DNA from 3 places in the Exiguobacterium sp. s150 genome. Region 1 is predicted to be linked to each of the others. Evidence: riboswitches for the same ligand, from Rfam matches in the RefSeq annotation. Region 1 holds a riboswitch; each other region holds the start of a gene.
The links. A riboswitch is a leader RNA that binds a small molecule or an ion and turns the genes downstream of it on or off. The one in region 1 is predicted to bind thiamine pyrophosphate.
Positions count from the first base shown of each region.

Region 2: linked by a shared signal. The riboswitch ahead of thiT (energy-coupled thiamine transporter ThiT) and the one ahead of thiW (energy coupling factor transporter S component ThiW) in region 1 are both predicted to bind thiamine pyrophosphate.
Region 3: linked by a shared signal. The riboswitch ahead of KNP76_RS12025 (Ykof family thiamine-binding protein) and the one ahead of thiW (energy coupling factor transporter S component ThiW) in region 1 are both predicted to bind thiamine pyrophosphate.

Region 1 covers NZ_JACSMC010000021.1:20,145-25,458, forward strand. The annotation lists gene KNP76_RS10660 (LTA synthase family protein) at 1-1,454, opposite strand, end outside; gene KNP76_RS10665 (VOC family protein) at 1,548-1,946, opposite strand; gene KNP76_RS10670 (GNAT family N-acetyltransferase) at 2,040-2,519, shown strand; gene KNP76_RS10675 (hypothetical protein) at 2,514-2,786, opposite strand; gene thiW (energy coupling factor transporter S component ThiW) at 2,854-3,339, opposite strand; TPP riboswitch at 3,402-3,500, opposite strand; gene KNP76_RS10685 (hypothetical protein) at 3,546-4,268, opposite strand; gene KNP76_RS10690 (ribonuclease FAU-1 family protein) at 4,501-5,040, shown strand; gene KNP76_RS10695 (tetratricopeptide repeat protein) at 5,091-5,314, shown strand, end outside.
Region 2 covers NZ_JACSMC010000001.1:196,936-202,249, reverse strand. The annotation lists gene pknB (Stk1 family PASTA domain-containing Ser/Thr kinase) at 1-359, shown strand, start outside; gene rsgA (ribosome small subunit-dependent GTPase A) at 406-1,290, shown strand; gene rpe (ribulose-phosphate 3-epimerase) at 1,295-1,951, shown strand; TPP riboswitch at 1,971-2,070, shown strand; gene thiT (energy-coupled thiamine transporter ThiT) at 2,146-2,718, shown strand; gene KNP76_RS01060 (thiamine diphosphokinase) at 2,718-3,305, shown strand; gene rpmB (50S ribosomal protein L28) at 3,363-3,551, opposite strand; gene KNP76_RS01050 (Asp23/Gls24 family envelope stress response protein) at 3,804-4,166, shown strand; gene KNP76_RS01045 (DAK2 domain-containing protein) at 4,189-5,314, shown strand, end outside.
Region 3 covers NZ_JACSMC010000027.1:20,274-25,587, reverse strand. The annotation lists gene KNP76_RS12040 (energy-coupling factor transporter transmembrane component T family protein) at 1-452, opposite strand, end outside; gene KNP76_RS12035 (ABC transporter ATP-binding protein) at 449-1,762, opposite strand; gene KNP76_RS12030 (ECF transporter S component) at 1,773-2,348, opposite strand; gene KNP76_RS12025 (Ykof family thiamine-binding protein) at 2,341-2,934, opposite strand; TPP riboswitch at 3,015-3,115, opposite strand; gene KNP76_RS12020 (GTP-binding protein) at 3,178-4,371, opposite strand; gene KNP76_RS12015 (hypothetical protein) at 4,477-4,740, opposite strand; gene KNP76_RS12010 (SMP-30/gluconolactonase/LRE family protein) at 4,753-5,314, opposite strand, start outside.

The DNA.
Region 1 (5,314 bases):
AGCCCGGCCGGTTTGATATAGAGCGGTACTGCCCGGTCGAGCGTAAAGACCTCGGTGACGGATATGGCCCCTTCTTTCTCGGCCATCTCGTCGCCGGGGGCGGTCAACCCGTTGTCGTGGTCGCCGTAAAACACAACGAGCGTGTCGTCCCACATGCCGTTCGCCTTCAACGCGTCGACCATCGACCCGACGGCCGTATCGACATAGTGGACGGTGTGATAATAGTTTTGGAGGAGCGGGTCGTCATAGCCGGACAAGTCGAGCCGTTTCTCGCGGTCCGGGATGTCATACGGCGTATGGCTCGTCAAGGCGACGACGAACGAATAGAATGGCTGCTCGAGCGTCTCCATGAAACGGACGGACTCCGTCAAGAAGTCTTGGTCGTTGAGCGCCATGCCGATCACTTCACCGTCTGGGTAGTCCTCTGCGGAGAAGAAGTGATTGAAACCGATGTTTTCGTAAAAGTTATCCCGATTCCAGAACGTCTTATCAAACGCATGCATCGCCGCCGTGTCGTAACCGGCCGCTTTCAATCGTTTAGGCAAGGCGTCGAACGTGTGGTCGGCGTACTGGGTGTAGACAGATCCCGACTTGACCGGGTAGAGCGACGTGTTGACGGTGAACTCCGCATCCGACGTCCGGCCCTCATGTGTCTGGTGATAGACGTTCGGGAAATAAAGCATCTCGTCGCGGAGCGCGTTCAAACTTGGTGTCACGTCTTGACCGTTGATGACTTGGCCAATCACAGACGCTTGAAACGACTCGAGTTGGACGACGATGACGTTCGTGTCGGACGAGGCGCTCACGGTCGCGGAAGACAAGGCGGCGACGTTGGATTGGTCGACGTCGGTCACCGCCGTCCCGAGTCCAGCCCCGTCACGGAGGCCACGCGCGGCGTCTAAGCCGTGATAACCCCAAAATCCGTATTTATAGTACTCACGCATGTTCGAGATGGCCGTCCGGTCGTCCGGTGGATAATTGACAATAAGCGGAACGCTATACAGCATAAGTCCGGCTAACAAACCGAGACCAGCCGCACGAAGTCCTCTCGTCTCTCGAACGGGGTGCCGTTTTCGATACATCACGATTGCCCCAAAAACGAGTAAGTCGGCGAAAAAGAGGAAATCGGTCGCCTGAATCAACGTCAAGAATCCACCGCCGACGTCACCCATCTGGCCGGCATCTGACAAGAGCGCGACCGACAAGACGTTTCCGAAATAGCGGTAATACCAAGCGTCCGAGATGAGCAAGGTGCTATGTAAAAATAGCGAGGCGAGGAGGATCCATCTGCGAACGTTCGGTCGAACGAGTAATGCCCAGCTCGTCATCATGAGGATCATGCCGACGTTGACGAGGAAGAAGTGGAATGTGAATGCACTCGTCGTCAGCACGCTGAATAAATAGAGCTTGAGGAGCGAGAGAATCAAGTAAGTCCAATAATCGAGATATTTCATGCGTTGCCTCCAAGAAAACCAAGTTGGTTAAGTGTTCCTGTTTTCAAGTGGCCAAAAACATCACGGTGTACAAAAAAAGTGAGGCGCGTCGCCTCACTTGATTAAAAACGAGTCCCGAAGTTCGATGATCGTGCCTTCCGGGGCTTTTAATTTGCTTAAATAGCCGTCGACGACGAAGTAGATGTTGCCGCCCTGTTTCGGTAAGAACGGTACATCGAGCGCCTCGAGCCGTCGCACTTCTGTTTCGAGGTCGTCTACGTACAGAGCGAAATGGACAGGGCCGGCCACGTGTTTCGAATAGGGGGTCAACGTCTCGTCGACTTTTGCCGTCTGGAGCTCGATGTAAAAGTCGCCGAGCTTGAGCCAGCTATTGAACGCCCGTGTATGAAAGTCAGGCGATTCCTGAACGAGTTCGAATCCAAGCGCTTCATAGAATCGTTTAGACGCCTCATAGTCGGGCGTTTGGATGCAGAGATGGTGGATTTGTTTCATCGTATCACTCCTTTCTTTTAGTTTAGCGAATCCATATTGGAAACGGAACTTTTCATGGGCAAAGGGCGTATAGGATACCGGGGAGGCGAAAGGATGGATACGGAAGTGTTAACGATTCAACCGGTTGATAACACGAACCGGGACGTCGTCATCGGCTTGACCGTCGCTGCGGAGCAGTCCCGCTTCATCGAAACGAATGCGGAATCGCTTCGCGAGATGGAAGTCGACGTCAAATACGCGTGGCAGTGCTATGCGCTTTGTCTCGACGAACGACCGGTCGGCTTCATGATGATTGGGGCGGAGAACAAAATCGACCGCTACGTGTGGCTCGACCGTTTTATGATGGATGCGCATGAGCAAGGACGGGGGCTTGGATCACGTTTTCTACAGTTGGCGCTCATCTTCATTCAAGACCGATTCGACGTGGATGACATCGTCCTCAGTTTACACGCGGCAAATGAACCGGCGAAGCGGTTTTATCAGCGAGGTGGATTCGTCGATAGCGGCCGCATCGACGAATGGAACGGAGAAGCGATTTGGGTGTATCACGTCAAACAGGGACAACCGTCATGAGGCGGTCGTCCCTGTTTTCGTTGTGGTCGCTTTAACCGAATTCCCGGCCATGAAGAAACAGATGATGGCGATGAAGCCGAAGAGAGGGATGAACCAATTTTGCACCAACAGATCCATGACGGTCGGTTCCTCAGGCCAAACGCCTGTAGCGACCAAGGCGTGCCAACGCGTATACGCCGCGATGCGCTCTAACGTAAATAACAGGGCGGTGATTACAAGAGCAGTCGCTCCAATCACCCCTGACTGTAATCGAGTCAATACGGTCACTCCTTTCGAATGATATACCCTTATTTTACCATTCGTTTGAACGAAAAGGAGAGGCCAAATGAATCAATTATTGCTTGAGAGCAGGCCGCAACTGTTTGACGCGAGCGAGCACAATCCAGCCGAGTAAGGCGCCGGTCACGCTCGAGGCGAGGAAGGCCGGGAAAAAGAAGAACGCGCCGAACTCAGTCCCCATCAAGATTTTCGCGTAAGGCACAGCGATGAGCGAGGCGATGACGCCCGTTCCAATCACTTCACCGAGTGCGGCGAAGGCGACGCGGTTCGTCTTCATATAGAAGATTCCGGCGAGAATTGCACCAATCATGCCGCCAGGGAACGCGAGTAGGGAACCGGTTCCTGTCATGACCCGAACCAGTCCGGTCACGAAGGCGACAAGGACGGCACCGAGCGGGCCGACGGTGACCGCCGCGATGACGTTCACCATATGTTGGATTGGGAAAGCCCGGGCGACTCCGGTCGGAATCGAGATGAACAATGAGCCGATAATCGCGATGGCGACGAGCATCGCCATCCAAGTGAGTTGTTGAATACGCATGGATCAGTCTCCCTTCAAAATGAAAACGCCACTTCTCCAAAAGGAAAAGTGGCGTGGAACAGACGAATCCCATGCCACTTCCCTACGCTGGTATGAGCCAGATCAGGTTCAAAGGGTCCGGCGTTTGCCGTCTCAGCCCGAAGGCTCCCCTAGTGGTCGTTTATTCGTTTAAGTATAACATAGTGTCATCATAAGCGTTCGATGGTTCATTCGTTCTTCTCGAGCAGATGTTTGTAATCGATTTCGTTCCAGAACAATGGCGCGATGGACTCGGGCCCTTTAAAGATTTCCCCGTCTCGGTCGTAGACGATGGCATACCCGCTCTTGACCTCAAACACAATCAAATCCGCGGTCACTTCGGTCACGCCGTCCCCGGCGATGATGATATCCTTGAGCGGCTCGCGGGCGATTGATACGCCCCATTCGTCGAGCTCGACGATGAGTGCGGACGTGTAGGCGTGACGATCGTAAATCGATTGAAACGCATCTTGTGTCAACGTGACGTCTTCCGGTGGGGCGCTCGTCCCATATTTCCGTTTCTCGACCTCCTCGACGAACTGTAAGAACGACGTTTCTTGCCAGAAGAGCGGGGCAATCGCTTCCGTCCCGTTCGCAATCAACCCGTCCTCGCCTTCAAACACCGTGGCGTACGTTCCATCGTCGAGTTGGAACGGATAGACGTCTGCATAAGTGTGGTGGATGCCGTTACCAGCGATGACGACCCGTTCGAACGTCTCACGATACGGCGTGAGTCCGTTCGCCTTGAGGGTTTCAAGTAATTTTTCGGCGACTTCATGTTGGTCAAAAACGTCCTTGAAGTCCTCCCGAGTCCATTCGGTCATGATTTCTGGCGCAGGTTCGTTCGAATCCGCTGGAATGACCGGCTTTTCGATTGGATCGGTACAGCCTGCAAGTAACAGTAGGCCCAACCCGAATATAAATAAACGTGTCACATTGCACCCCTTTGATTATACAAATTTTACCTATTCATAAAGAAGCGTAGCATGGATGGAAACGGATGAGAACCTATACACGTTTTCGTTGTGGTGTAGTAGGGCGTGATCCTGTCAGGTTAACTGAACAGAATCTGTACGACTGAACAGGGAACTGTCGGATTTTGGCGAACTGTTAAAGCAAACGAGCTATGAAGGAGCGAGTACGATGCCAAAACGAAAATTTGCCAACCGACGGGATTGGGAGCGGATTCTTGAACACCGCTATGCCCAGATGGACGTCCATGACGAACATTTCTCAGGGACGGTCGCCTTGTTTCAAATCGATGCGGTCCGGGCCCCGCAGTATAAGCAACATAACGGAGAGGAATTCATCGTGGCCGACGCCGGCTTTGCGTGGCTCCAATATTTCCCGGACAATGAACCGTTTGGGGTGACGGTCATGTTTGATGACACGGGTCACATCGTCCAGTGGTACATCGATATCGTCCAATCGATTGGCAAAGAGGACGGAATCCCCTATATGGACGACTTGTTGCTCGACATTTTAGTCTTCCCGAACGGGGACATCGTCCGAAAAGACGAAGATGAATTCGAGGAAGCGCGGTTGACGGGCGAATTGACACCGGAGCTCGTCGTCACCGGCTGGCGTGACTTCGAACAGACGCTCGACCGTATCGAGCGCCGTGACTTCGTCTACTTTGACCTTGCACAAGGGCATTACGAGACATTGAAGCAAATGCTTTGAACGTGCGGCTTCCTTTGATACAGTGAAAGAAAAGCGCAGGGGGATGAACCATGAAACAGATTGACATCGATACGTGGCCACGAAAGAAGCATTACGAGTTTTTCAAGGCGTTCGCCGCCCCACATTTTAACGTGACGGCGACGCTCGACGTCACAAAATTACATACGCATGCGAAGACGACCGGACAATCGTTTTTCAAGCTGTTCTTATACGGGGTGGTCAAGACGGCGAACACGATTCCGGAATTTCGATACCGCATGCGCGGAGAGACCGT
Region 2 (5,314 bases), on a different contig from region 1:
CGAACCAAATCATCCGCCAGCTGCCGACAGCAGGCACGGCCGTTGACCCAGGTACGGAATTGACGGTCATCGTCTCGCTCGGTGTCGAACCGACGGATGCGTCCATCGAACGAGAAGTGAGCGTTGAGATTGAACCACCGGCAGAAGGCGAGACGCCTGAGCCCGTCGAGGTCGTCATTCGGACGGTCGATGCGCGTGGCGAGATTGAAGTGCTCCGTGATAAGATAACGGAGACGACGACATACTCCTATACGCTCGTCATCGCGCCTGACGAAGTCGGGACGGCGACGATTGAAGTCGATGGGGAAGTCGTTCGGACCGACACGGTCACGTACGCCCAAGCGAAGGATGCACAATAACAAAGAGGTGGCGTGCGCGTCACCTCTTTTTCTAGGAGGAAACAGGATGAAAGGAACGATCATTCGCCTACAAGGCGGTTTTTACGATGTCATGACAGAAACAAAGCAAGAGATTCGCTGTCGTGCACGCGGAAATTTCCGTAATCGCAACATCTCGCCGGTCGTCGGAGACGATGTTGAGATTCAAGATCAAAAAGACGGGACCGGCTACATTTTAGCCGTTGACGAGCGGTCGAACCACCTCGTCCGACCACCGATCGCCAATATCGATCAAGCGTTCTTACTGTTCTCGGTGAAGGAACCGGCTTTCTCGTATCACTTGCTCGATCGTTTTCTCGTCTTGATTGAATCGAAACAGATTCATCCGATCATCGTGTTGACGAAGATGGACCTGCTGAATGAGGATGAGATGGAAGCAATTGAACAGGCGGCTTCGCTCTATCGGTCGATTGGCTATGACGTCATCGAGACGTCGACAGAGAGAGGGTCTGGGGTCGAGGCGATACGGGACTTGTTCGAGGCGAAGACGAGCGTGTTCGCGGGTCAGACCGGTGTCGGGAAGAGTTCACTGTTGAACGCCGTCGCGCCTGAACTTGAGCTTGCGACCGGGAAAATCTCGAAGTCGCTCGGCCGCGGGAAGCATACGACGCGTCATGTCACGCTAATTCAACTCGGCGGTGGTCTCGTCGCCGACACGCCTGGCTTCTCAAGCCTCGAGTTCCCACAAGAGCTCGAAGCGGAAGAGTTGCGTTGGTGCTTCCCCGAGTTCGTCGAACGACATGACGACTGCAAGTTCCGGGGCTGTGCCCACGTGAACGAGCCGGGCTGTGCCGTCAAGGCGGCCGTCGAATCGGGCGAAATCGCTTCCACTCGTTACGACAACTATGTTACGTTTATGGAAGAGATTAACGATAGACAACGGAGGTACTGAACTGATGATTAAAATTGCACCATCGATTTTAGCGGCGGACTTCGCCAACCTAGAAGCAGAAGTGAAAGCGGTCGAGACGGCCGGGGCCGATTATATCCATTTTGACGTCATGGACGGACAGTTCGTCCCGAACATCTCGATTGGCTTGCCTGTCCTTTCGAGCTTACGTCAAAAGACCGACATGGTATTGGACGTCCACTTGATGATTGACCAGCCGGAACGGTTCGTCGATGATTTCATTAAAGCGGGAGCGGACATCGTCACGATCCACGTCGAGGCGACGAATCACGTACATCGCGTCTTGCAACAAATCAAGGCGGCCGGGGCGAAAAGTGGGGTCGTCTTGAACCCGCATACGCCAATCAGTACGATTGAGCATGTCGTCCAAGACGTCGACATGGTGCTTCTTATGACCGTGAACCCGGGCTTTGGGGGGCAGGCGTTCATCGAGTCGGTCGTTCCGAAAATCGCGGCACTCCGCGAGATGCGTCAAGCACGTGGGCTCGACTTTGAAATCGAGATTGATGGCGGCGTGAACGCGACGACGGCGAAACTGTGCATCGACGCAGGGGCTGACGTCCTCGTTGCGGGCTCGGCGATTTACAACGAACCGGACTATAAAGCAGCAATCGATGGCATTCGCAACGCATCTCGTGTATAATCGAGGATAGAACAACAAATATTGTCGCAAGGGGTGTCACATCTGTGGCTGAGAGGCATGCGCTAACCCTTTGAACCTGTTCCGTTCACACGGACGTAGGGATGTGGCGAAAATGCACGTTGCGAATCCAAGCAGCATGGCGTTTACGTCATGCTGCTTTTTGTCGTTCTTTACGATAAAGGGGGAAATGGAAAATGAAACAAAAATTAACACTACAGGCGCTGATTGAGATTTCACTCTTCTCGGCGCTCGCCTTGATCTTTGATTTGCTCATGCCGTATCGGATGCCGCAAGGTGGGTCGATCACACTCGTCATGTTGCCGATTTTCGTGATGGCGTATCGCCATGGATTAAAAGGCGGTCTCGCGACCGGCGCGCTCGTCGGGACGCTCCAACTGCTGTTCGGCGCCTACATCTTCACGCCGGTCCAATTTTTAGTCGACTACACGTTCGCGTATGGCCTCGTCGGGATGGCGGGCGTCTTCGCCGGACAAGTGAAACGGGCCGCCAAAGACGGTTCGAAAAAGACGCTCGTCCTCTATTTGGTGCTCGGGGCGCTCCTCGGTTCGCTCCTCCGTTACGCCGCGCACGTCCTGTCGGGAATCGTCTTCTTCGCCCAATATGCGGAAGGGCCGGTCGTCGCCTATTCGCTCGGCTATAACATGACGTATATGCTCCCGTCCTTCTTGATTGCGACGATCGTGCTCGTGCTCTTGTTCACGACGGCGCCGCGCTTCGCGACGCTCGCCACGCGGGACGTCCGCTAATGCGTGTCTTGATTGTGGCGGCTAGTCCGTCACCCGTTCCGTCTCTTCCCGACGACGTCGATTACGTCATCGCTGTCGACGGGGGTTACGCGACGCTCCTCGCCCAAGGGATCGAACCGAACCTCGTCGTCGGCGACTTCGATTCGTTCACGGGAGTCGTACCGGATGAGGCGTTACGCTATCCGTCTGAAAAAGACGTGACCGACCTCGAGATCGCCCTCGAGGCGGCACGCGGGCATGGGGCTGACGAGATGCTCGTCTACGGGGCGCTCGGAGGCAGGCTCGACATGACGCTCGGGAACATCGGGTTGCTCGAGGCTTACCCGGAGATGTGTCTTTATGCCGACGGCCAAATCGTCTCTCTCGCACGGGAGGGCCGACACGCGCTTGCGCGGCGTGACGACCATTATTTGTCGCTTATTCCATGGAAGCGGGCGAACGTCACGATCCGTGGCGTCAAATACCCGCTCGACCGTCACGACGTCGTCAGCCACGAGGCGTTGACGATTTCAAACGAGTGGGACGCAAAAACGGCAGAACTCGTCGTACATGACGGTATGGTCCTCGTCTTGTACGTCAAAAAATAAGCATAAAAAAATCCCATCGGCGCATGCCGCTGGGATTTGTTTCGTTCGTGTATAAGATTATACGCGTTCAACGAGACCTGATTTAAGAGCGCGAGCTGAAACCCAAACGCGTTTCGGTTTACCGTCAACGAGAATACGAACTTTTTGTACGTTTACACCCCAAGTACGTTTCGTCTTGTTGAGTGCGTGCGAACGGTTGTTACCTGACTTAGGTGATTTACCTGTTACGTAGCATTTACGTGCCATGCGTTTCCCCTCCTTTTTTATGTGGGTTCGTCCTAATAGACACTCGTTTATATTAGCACGGGTTTTTTCCCGATGCAACTAGAAAATAATAGTATGACAAGAAAAAAACTTGACATTACTGGTAAGGATTTTAATAATGGATGAGGGTTACGACCACAATTGACCGAGTTTAGGAGCAGGTCCTTTAAATAACGAGGTAGATATTGTAGAATGTAGTGAAGGAATCATTCCGAATGAAGGAGGCTACTCCATATGGCAATTGATATGAAGACAACATATGGCAATATTGACATTACGAACGACGTCGTGGCAACACTCGCGGGTGGCGCGGCGATGGAATGTTTCGGAGTCGTCGGCATGGCGTCTCAAGCTCAATTGAAAGACGGAATCGCGGAACTATTGAAACGTGAGAACTACGCGCGCGGTGTCGTCGTACGACAAGATGGTGATGATGTACATATCGACATGCACATTATTGTCAGCTACGGTACGAAAGTGTCAGAAGTGGCATATAACGTGCAAAGTCGCGTGAAGTACACGCTCGGTGAAACGTTAGGATTAAACGTTTCGTCAGTAAACATATTCGTCCAAGGCGTTCGGCTGACGAATGACTGACGGAAACGGAGGAGGATTTGGTGTGGGTTTAAAACGTCTAGATGGATTGGTGCTCGCGAACATGATTGCAAACGGAGCAGCCAACTTAAGTCAAAATGCGGATTACGTGGATTCGCTTAACGTTTTCCCGGTCCCAGACGGGGATACAGGAACGAACATGAACTTGACGATGACGTCAGGAGCGAAGGAAGTCGCGGCACTCAACACGGAGAACACGGCCGACGTGTCGGCGAAATTTGCGCGCGGGTTATTGATGGGGGCGCGTGGGAACTCAGGCGTCATCTTAAGTCAATTATTCCGTGGATTCGGCAAGTCGATTGAAGGCAAGTCAGAACTCTCGACTCTCGATTTCGCAGAGGCGCTCAAACGCGGTGTCGATACGGCGTATAAAGCGGTCATGAAACCGGTTGAAGGAACGATTTTGACGGTCGCCCGTGAAGCGGCAGACGAGGCACTCGTCGCGGCCGAGTCGACAAGTGACTTCAACGAGTTGATGGAGCGAATCGTCGCCGAGGCGAAAGCGTCGCTCGATCGCACACCGGACTTGCTTCCGGTATTGAAAGAAGTCGGCGTCGTCGACTCTGGTGGACAAGGGTTACTCGTCATCTATGAAGGGTTCCTTGCCACGCTCGAAGGGAAAGAACTTGAAAAACCGCACACACCAGTCATGGACGCGCTCATCGAAGCCGAACATCACGCCCATGCGGCCCAAGGATTCATGTCGACCGAAGACATCGAATTTGGTTACTGCACGGAAATCATGGTTCGTTTCCAAGATGAGAAGTTGAAAGACGCACCGTTCAATGAAGATGCGTTCCGGAACGAACTGTCTGAACTCGGAGACTCGCTCCTCGTCGTCGCCGACGAAGAATTGCTCAAAGTTCACGTCCACGTCGAGACGCCAGGAGACGTCATCACGAAAGGACAACGTTTCGGCGAGCTCGTCGCGGTCAAAATCGAGAACATGCGTCAACAGCATTCGACGATTCTCGAAGAAGAGCACGGCGCGAACCAACACGGTGTCCAACCGACTCCAGTAGCGACAGCTCCGAAACCAAAAGCGCCATACGCAATCGTCACGGTTGCGATGGGTGAAGGCGTCAGCGACTTGTTCCGCTCACTCGGAGCAGCACACGTCATCGAAGGCG
Region 3 (5,314 bases), on a different contig from region 1:
GGAAAGAACCGAAATCCGACGAAGACGCTATAGGCGATCTTCGGTGATAGCTTGCCTTGTTGCATCAAGCTGTAGACGAAACGCTTCGGGTCCGTCGTCAGCGTAAACAACAGTGAGAGTGCCGTGAACGCCAAGACGCGCAAGGCGAGCGTCACGGCAAGGCGCACGTTCTCTTCCGTCACGTCGTTGCCGAACAGCGTGAACACGACCGCCCCACCCGCCTCTCTTCCGAAGACGAGCGTCGTCCAGAGTGTCCCGATCGCGGTCAATAGAAACGGGATCATGAACAGTCCCCACCGCCGCCAGCTCACGTCGGCGAACAGTGTTTGCAGGAGGAGCGTGCCGGTAAAGACGAGCAGCGGGGTCCATGGGTTGTACATGAAGGCGAGACCGAACATGAGGCACGTCACGGTCAAAAACTTGAGCGTCGGGTTCATCTCATGAAACGTCATCCCATCCCCTCCATCCATAACCCATGAGCCTGAAGGAGTTCCGGCTGCTCCCAAAGCGATGCGTCATACGGACCGTTCAACTTCCCGTCGTGCATCAAATAATACGTATTCGCAGCCCGGGCGAAGTTGAGGTCGTGCGTCACGAACAGCACGGCCTGACCGTCACGTGCCCGTTCTTCCATCAAGTCATAAAGCGCACCGAGCGACGCCTCGTCTTGTCCGGCGGTCGGTTCATCGAACGCGATGAGTCGTTTCCCAGAGAGCAACATCACGCCAATCGCGAGTCGGCGCTTTTGTCCGTGACTGAGCGAGAGCGGATGGGCGTCATGTAATCGCTCGAGACCGAGCCGCGTCAACACGTCTTCAATCGGGTGATCGTGTCCGTACGCGAGCTCGTGCGCCACCTCGCTCGTGACGAACAGGTGTGCCGGCGATTGCGGGACGAGCCCGACGTCGCGATGGTTCCGGGCGAGACTCCTGAGCCATGTCGATTTGCCGCTCCCGTTACGACCGAGGATGGCGACGACCTCTCCCTCGGCGACGGTCAAGTCACTCGCTGCGAGTTCGAATTCTTTTCGTTTTAAATTCGGTATGTGAAATAAATTGTGTTCCCCTTTTTCGCTCGTAATCGGTGCGAACGTATAGTCGGGGCGCATCTCGAACGGTCCATCGTAGACGATTCGCCCCTCCATAAGTTCGACTTGCCGGTCGAAGAAATCGCCCCACACGTACGGGCGATGTTCGATGACGACGACGTTGACGCTACGGGCGACGCCGTCGAGCCAACGGACGAACCGAGCCGCGGTCTCCGGGTCGAGATGGGCGAGCGGTTCATCAAGGAGGAGCCATTCCGGACGGCCAATCAGTGCACAGGCGACGGCGATTTGCTGCTTCTCGCCACCAGACAAGTCATGGATGTAGCGATGTCGATAATCGTCGAGCCGCAACGTCCGTAACATCATCTCGACGCGCCCCATCATCTCCTCGCGGGGGACGTGAAAGTTTTCGAGCGTAAAGATCAGCTCTTCCTCGACCGTCTGCATGACGAACTGACTGTCGGGGTCTTGGAACACGGTGCCGACCCGACGATTCACCTCGCCGGCCGCGTACGTGTCATAAGGCCGGTCGAACAAGTCGAGCCTTCCGGTCACGATGCCGTCACAGTTGTCCGGATAGAGCCGGTTCATCATGGCGAACAGTGTCGATTTCCCCGACCCGCTCGACCCGCTGATGAGTGTCCGCCCATCCCGGAGCGTGAGCGTGACGTCTGCCAATACGTCGGTCGACTTGCCGGGATAACGAAACGTCAACTGCTCCGCCTCAACCATGGGCGCGTCCTTGACGTGCGAGCGCGTAGCCTTCGAGCGCACCCGTCCTGAGCAACAAGTCGCTCAAAATCTTTCCACCGAGCCCTGCGATGAGCATCCCGCTCGTGGCGCGCAGGGCGAACATCGTCGCCACGTACGTCGGGCTGAGTGCCGCGAGGCCGCCCATGACGTATGTATAGGCGAAACTCGTCACGGCCGCACCGAAGCCAGCGAGCATGAGCACCCACAGGTCATATCGTTTATACCCGGTGACGGCGAACGCCGCTTCGGCTCCGAGTCCTTGAATGATCCCGACGAGAATGATGCGTGGCCCGATTGCGTTCCCAATCATCATCTCAATCGTCGCCGCGAGCACTTCCGACAAAAAGGCGGCACCGGGCTTACGGATGATATAGGCGGCGATAATCGAGACGATGAACCAAATCCCGAAAATCCATTCATAGGCGATTGGCCCAATCAGCCCAGCCCACAAATTTCCGACGTGGACGAACGCCAAATAGACGACGGCGAAGACGACCGATAAAATCGACAACAAGACGATCTCTTTTAACTTCCACGACTTAAGCATTGTTTTGTCCCTCGTGTGACGGACTGTTCACACTGAACGTGACCGTCATGACGACGTGGCTCGTCTTCGCACGCACCCGGTCGAACGTCGCCTCGTAAAACGAGAATACCGGCTCGATGTCGCCATGGATGCCGGAGGCGTAATGCATCGAGTCATTGAACACACCGCGCGCTTTTGCAAAGTCGATTTCTTCATAGATGATGTCCATATACGTTTCGTCCCCGAGCGGATAGAGTGCGAACTGGGATGAGACGTATTGGTTTTCGACCGAACCGTTCGCCGGCTCGTTCGTCACGTCGAGCAAGTTGTCCCCCGTCGTGTCGCCAGGGCAGCCGACCGAGAACGTCCCGCTCATCGAGACGTGCACCCCCGACTTCGTCGCATGAGATAAGACGGCCTTGGCCACATCGAATACGTGCTCACTCCGTCCCCGGATGATCGTCGAGACGTCATCGGTATGGCGCCAGACGTTCTGTAAGTCCGTCTCCTTCAGTGCGCCTTTGATGACGCTCACGAAATCGGACGTCATCGGGCTGAGTGTAAAGCGGAACCCGACAATCGGGCTCGTTCCACATTGGTTGTTCATGTTCTGTTCCCCCTTTATCTGTATGCACGAAAAAAGCCGCATCCATGAGAATGCGGCCACTCGTCCAATTAAAGTCCATCAGAAAAAGTGCCACACTTCCTCACGCCGGTATTACCCGGATCGAGTCATAAGGGATCGGAGCCATGCTCACATCTCAGCCGAAGCACCCCTAGTGTAGTCCAATGTATGCGGTTTGTTCATGCAAGGAACAGTATAGACGACCAATTTCGATTTGTAAACGGTTTATGAGAAAGTGACAACGCCATTCCCTGGAAGCGTGTCTTCGAGCATCGTCCAATCGAGCGCCATCTCTTCGTCAGTCAACAGGCAAGTATCAAGCATCGATTCGACACGCGCACGGTCCATTCGCTGTCCAATTAAAACGAGCTCGGTTTGGCGGTCGCCGTAAGGCTCGATATAGTCTTCAGCGAGCTCCGGTTCTGCCGCGAACATAAGCCGGCGCTCCTCTTCCGGAAGCGTCGCGAGCCACCGCCCGGCGTGCTCGAGCGTCGAGGCGTATCCGGCCTGCGAGAACAAGCAGGCGAGGTCGTTACGCGAAGCAATCCATAAAAATCCTTTTGCCCGCACGATTTCCTCAGGGAACTGCTCAATCCACGCATGAAGTCGCGCTGGGTGGAACGGACGACGGCGACGATAGACGAACGAGCTGATGCCGTACTCTTCGGTCTCCGGCGTATGTTCTTCCGCCTCAAGCTCTTGGATCCAGCCGGCCGAATGCATCGCCTGCTCGAAATCGAACAGCTTGACGTCGAGCAGTTCGGTCAAGTCGACGTTCGAATGAACCGACGTCAATAGTTTTGCAGACGGGTTGAGCGTCTTCAGCAGACCGGCCATCTCGTTCAGTTCGGCCTCCGACACCCGGTCGGCTTTGTTCAAGACGATGATATCGGCGAACTCGACCTGGTCGACGAGCAGGTCGACGACTTCACGGACATCCGTCTCATCGATTGCTTGTTTCCGCTCATGAAGCGACTCGCCGGAGTTGAAATCTTTCAAGAACCGGTAAGCGTCGACGACGGTCACCATCGCATCGATATAGACACGGCTCGTCAAGTCGATGCCGAGCGCGTCATCGGCATACGTGAACGTCTGGGCCACGGGAATCGGTTCCGAGATTCCGGACGACTCGATGATGATCCCGTCAAGTTCACGGTCGTTCGTGAGTTCTTGGACCGCCTCGAGGAGGTCTTCACGGAGCGTGCAACAGATGCAACCGTTCGACAGCTCGACTAGCTTCTCATCGGTCCGCGAAAATCCACTTTGTTCGATTAAACGCTCATCGATATTCAATTCGCTCATATCATTGACGATGACGGCATACTTCTTGCCGGTGCGATTGTTTAAAATATGGTTCATTAACGTCGTCTTGCCGCTCCCAAGATAGCCTGACAACACGGTGATTGGAATTCGTTTCATCATTAACAGCCCCCAAATAGTAATCATTACTTTTTAGATAATGAACGGGATTGACCATCTTGTCAACAAAAAAACACGCTCGCAAGGAGCGTGTTTCAGGCATGGCTATTCTTCGAGTGCTTTCCGTTCCGCCTCTGAGCGTGGATAAGCGTTCGCCTGCCACTCGGCCCGATAGATCGAATCGAGCTGCGTCAAGCCGACCTCATCCTCATCTTTGTCCGCGTCGACGCTCGGCGTCTCGTCCCATTTCGGTTCGAGGTAAGAATGATCGTTCGTCTCGCGGTCGTCGAGGTATTTCTTCACCCCGACTCGCGCCACCGCCGCGAGCGCGAGACCGATTCCTACGCGAACGAGCATGCGTTTCACCATGATTCTCCCTCCTTAACGTCCGAAACGATAAAGTGGCATCCCTTTCACTTCCGTATCGATTTTAAACACCGACCCGGCATCCGGATACGTTTCGAGCGCCTCGTCATCCAACCCTTCACGCGCGGTCGTGATGGCGAGTTGCTTCAAGTCGTCCCCGATGAAACAGCATGACGTCACGTTCGGCGCCGGCACCATGACTTCGAGCACTTTCTCGCCCGTCTCGGGGTTCCAGCGCGAGACGCGACCGCCGGCGAAGTGGGCGATCCATAAATGACCCTCTTCGTCCGAGGTCATGCCGTCAGGGAAGCCGTCCTCATCCTTAAATTCGACGACGACCTCCCCTTCCCCAAACGTACCGGACGACAAGTCGTACGGATAACGTCGAACCGTCTCGGTCGGCGTGTCGATATGATAAAACCATTTGTGGTCCGGTGACCACGTCAGACCATTTGATAAGGTCAGACCTGTGAGCATCTCTTCGGTCGTGCCGTCGCGGTCCAACCGATAGAGTGTGGCCTCATTCTCCTCGTCTTCCAAATGGAGCGTTCCCGCAAAGATTCGTCCGTACGGGTCG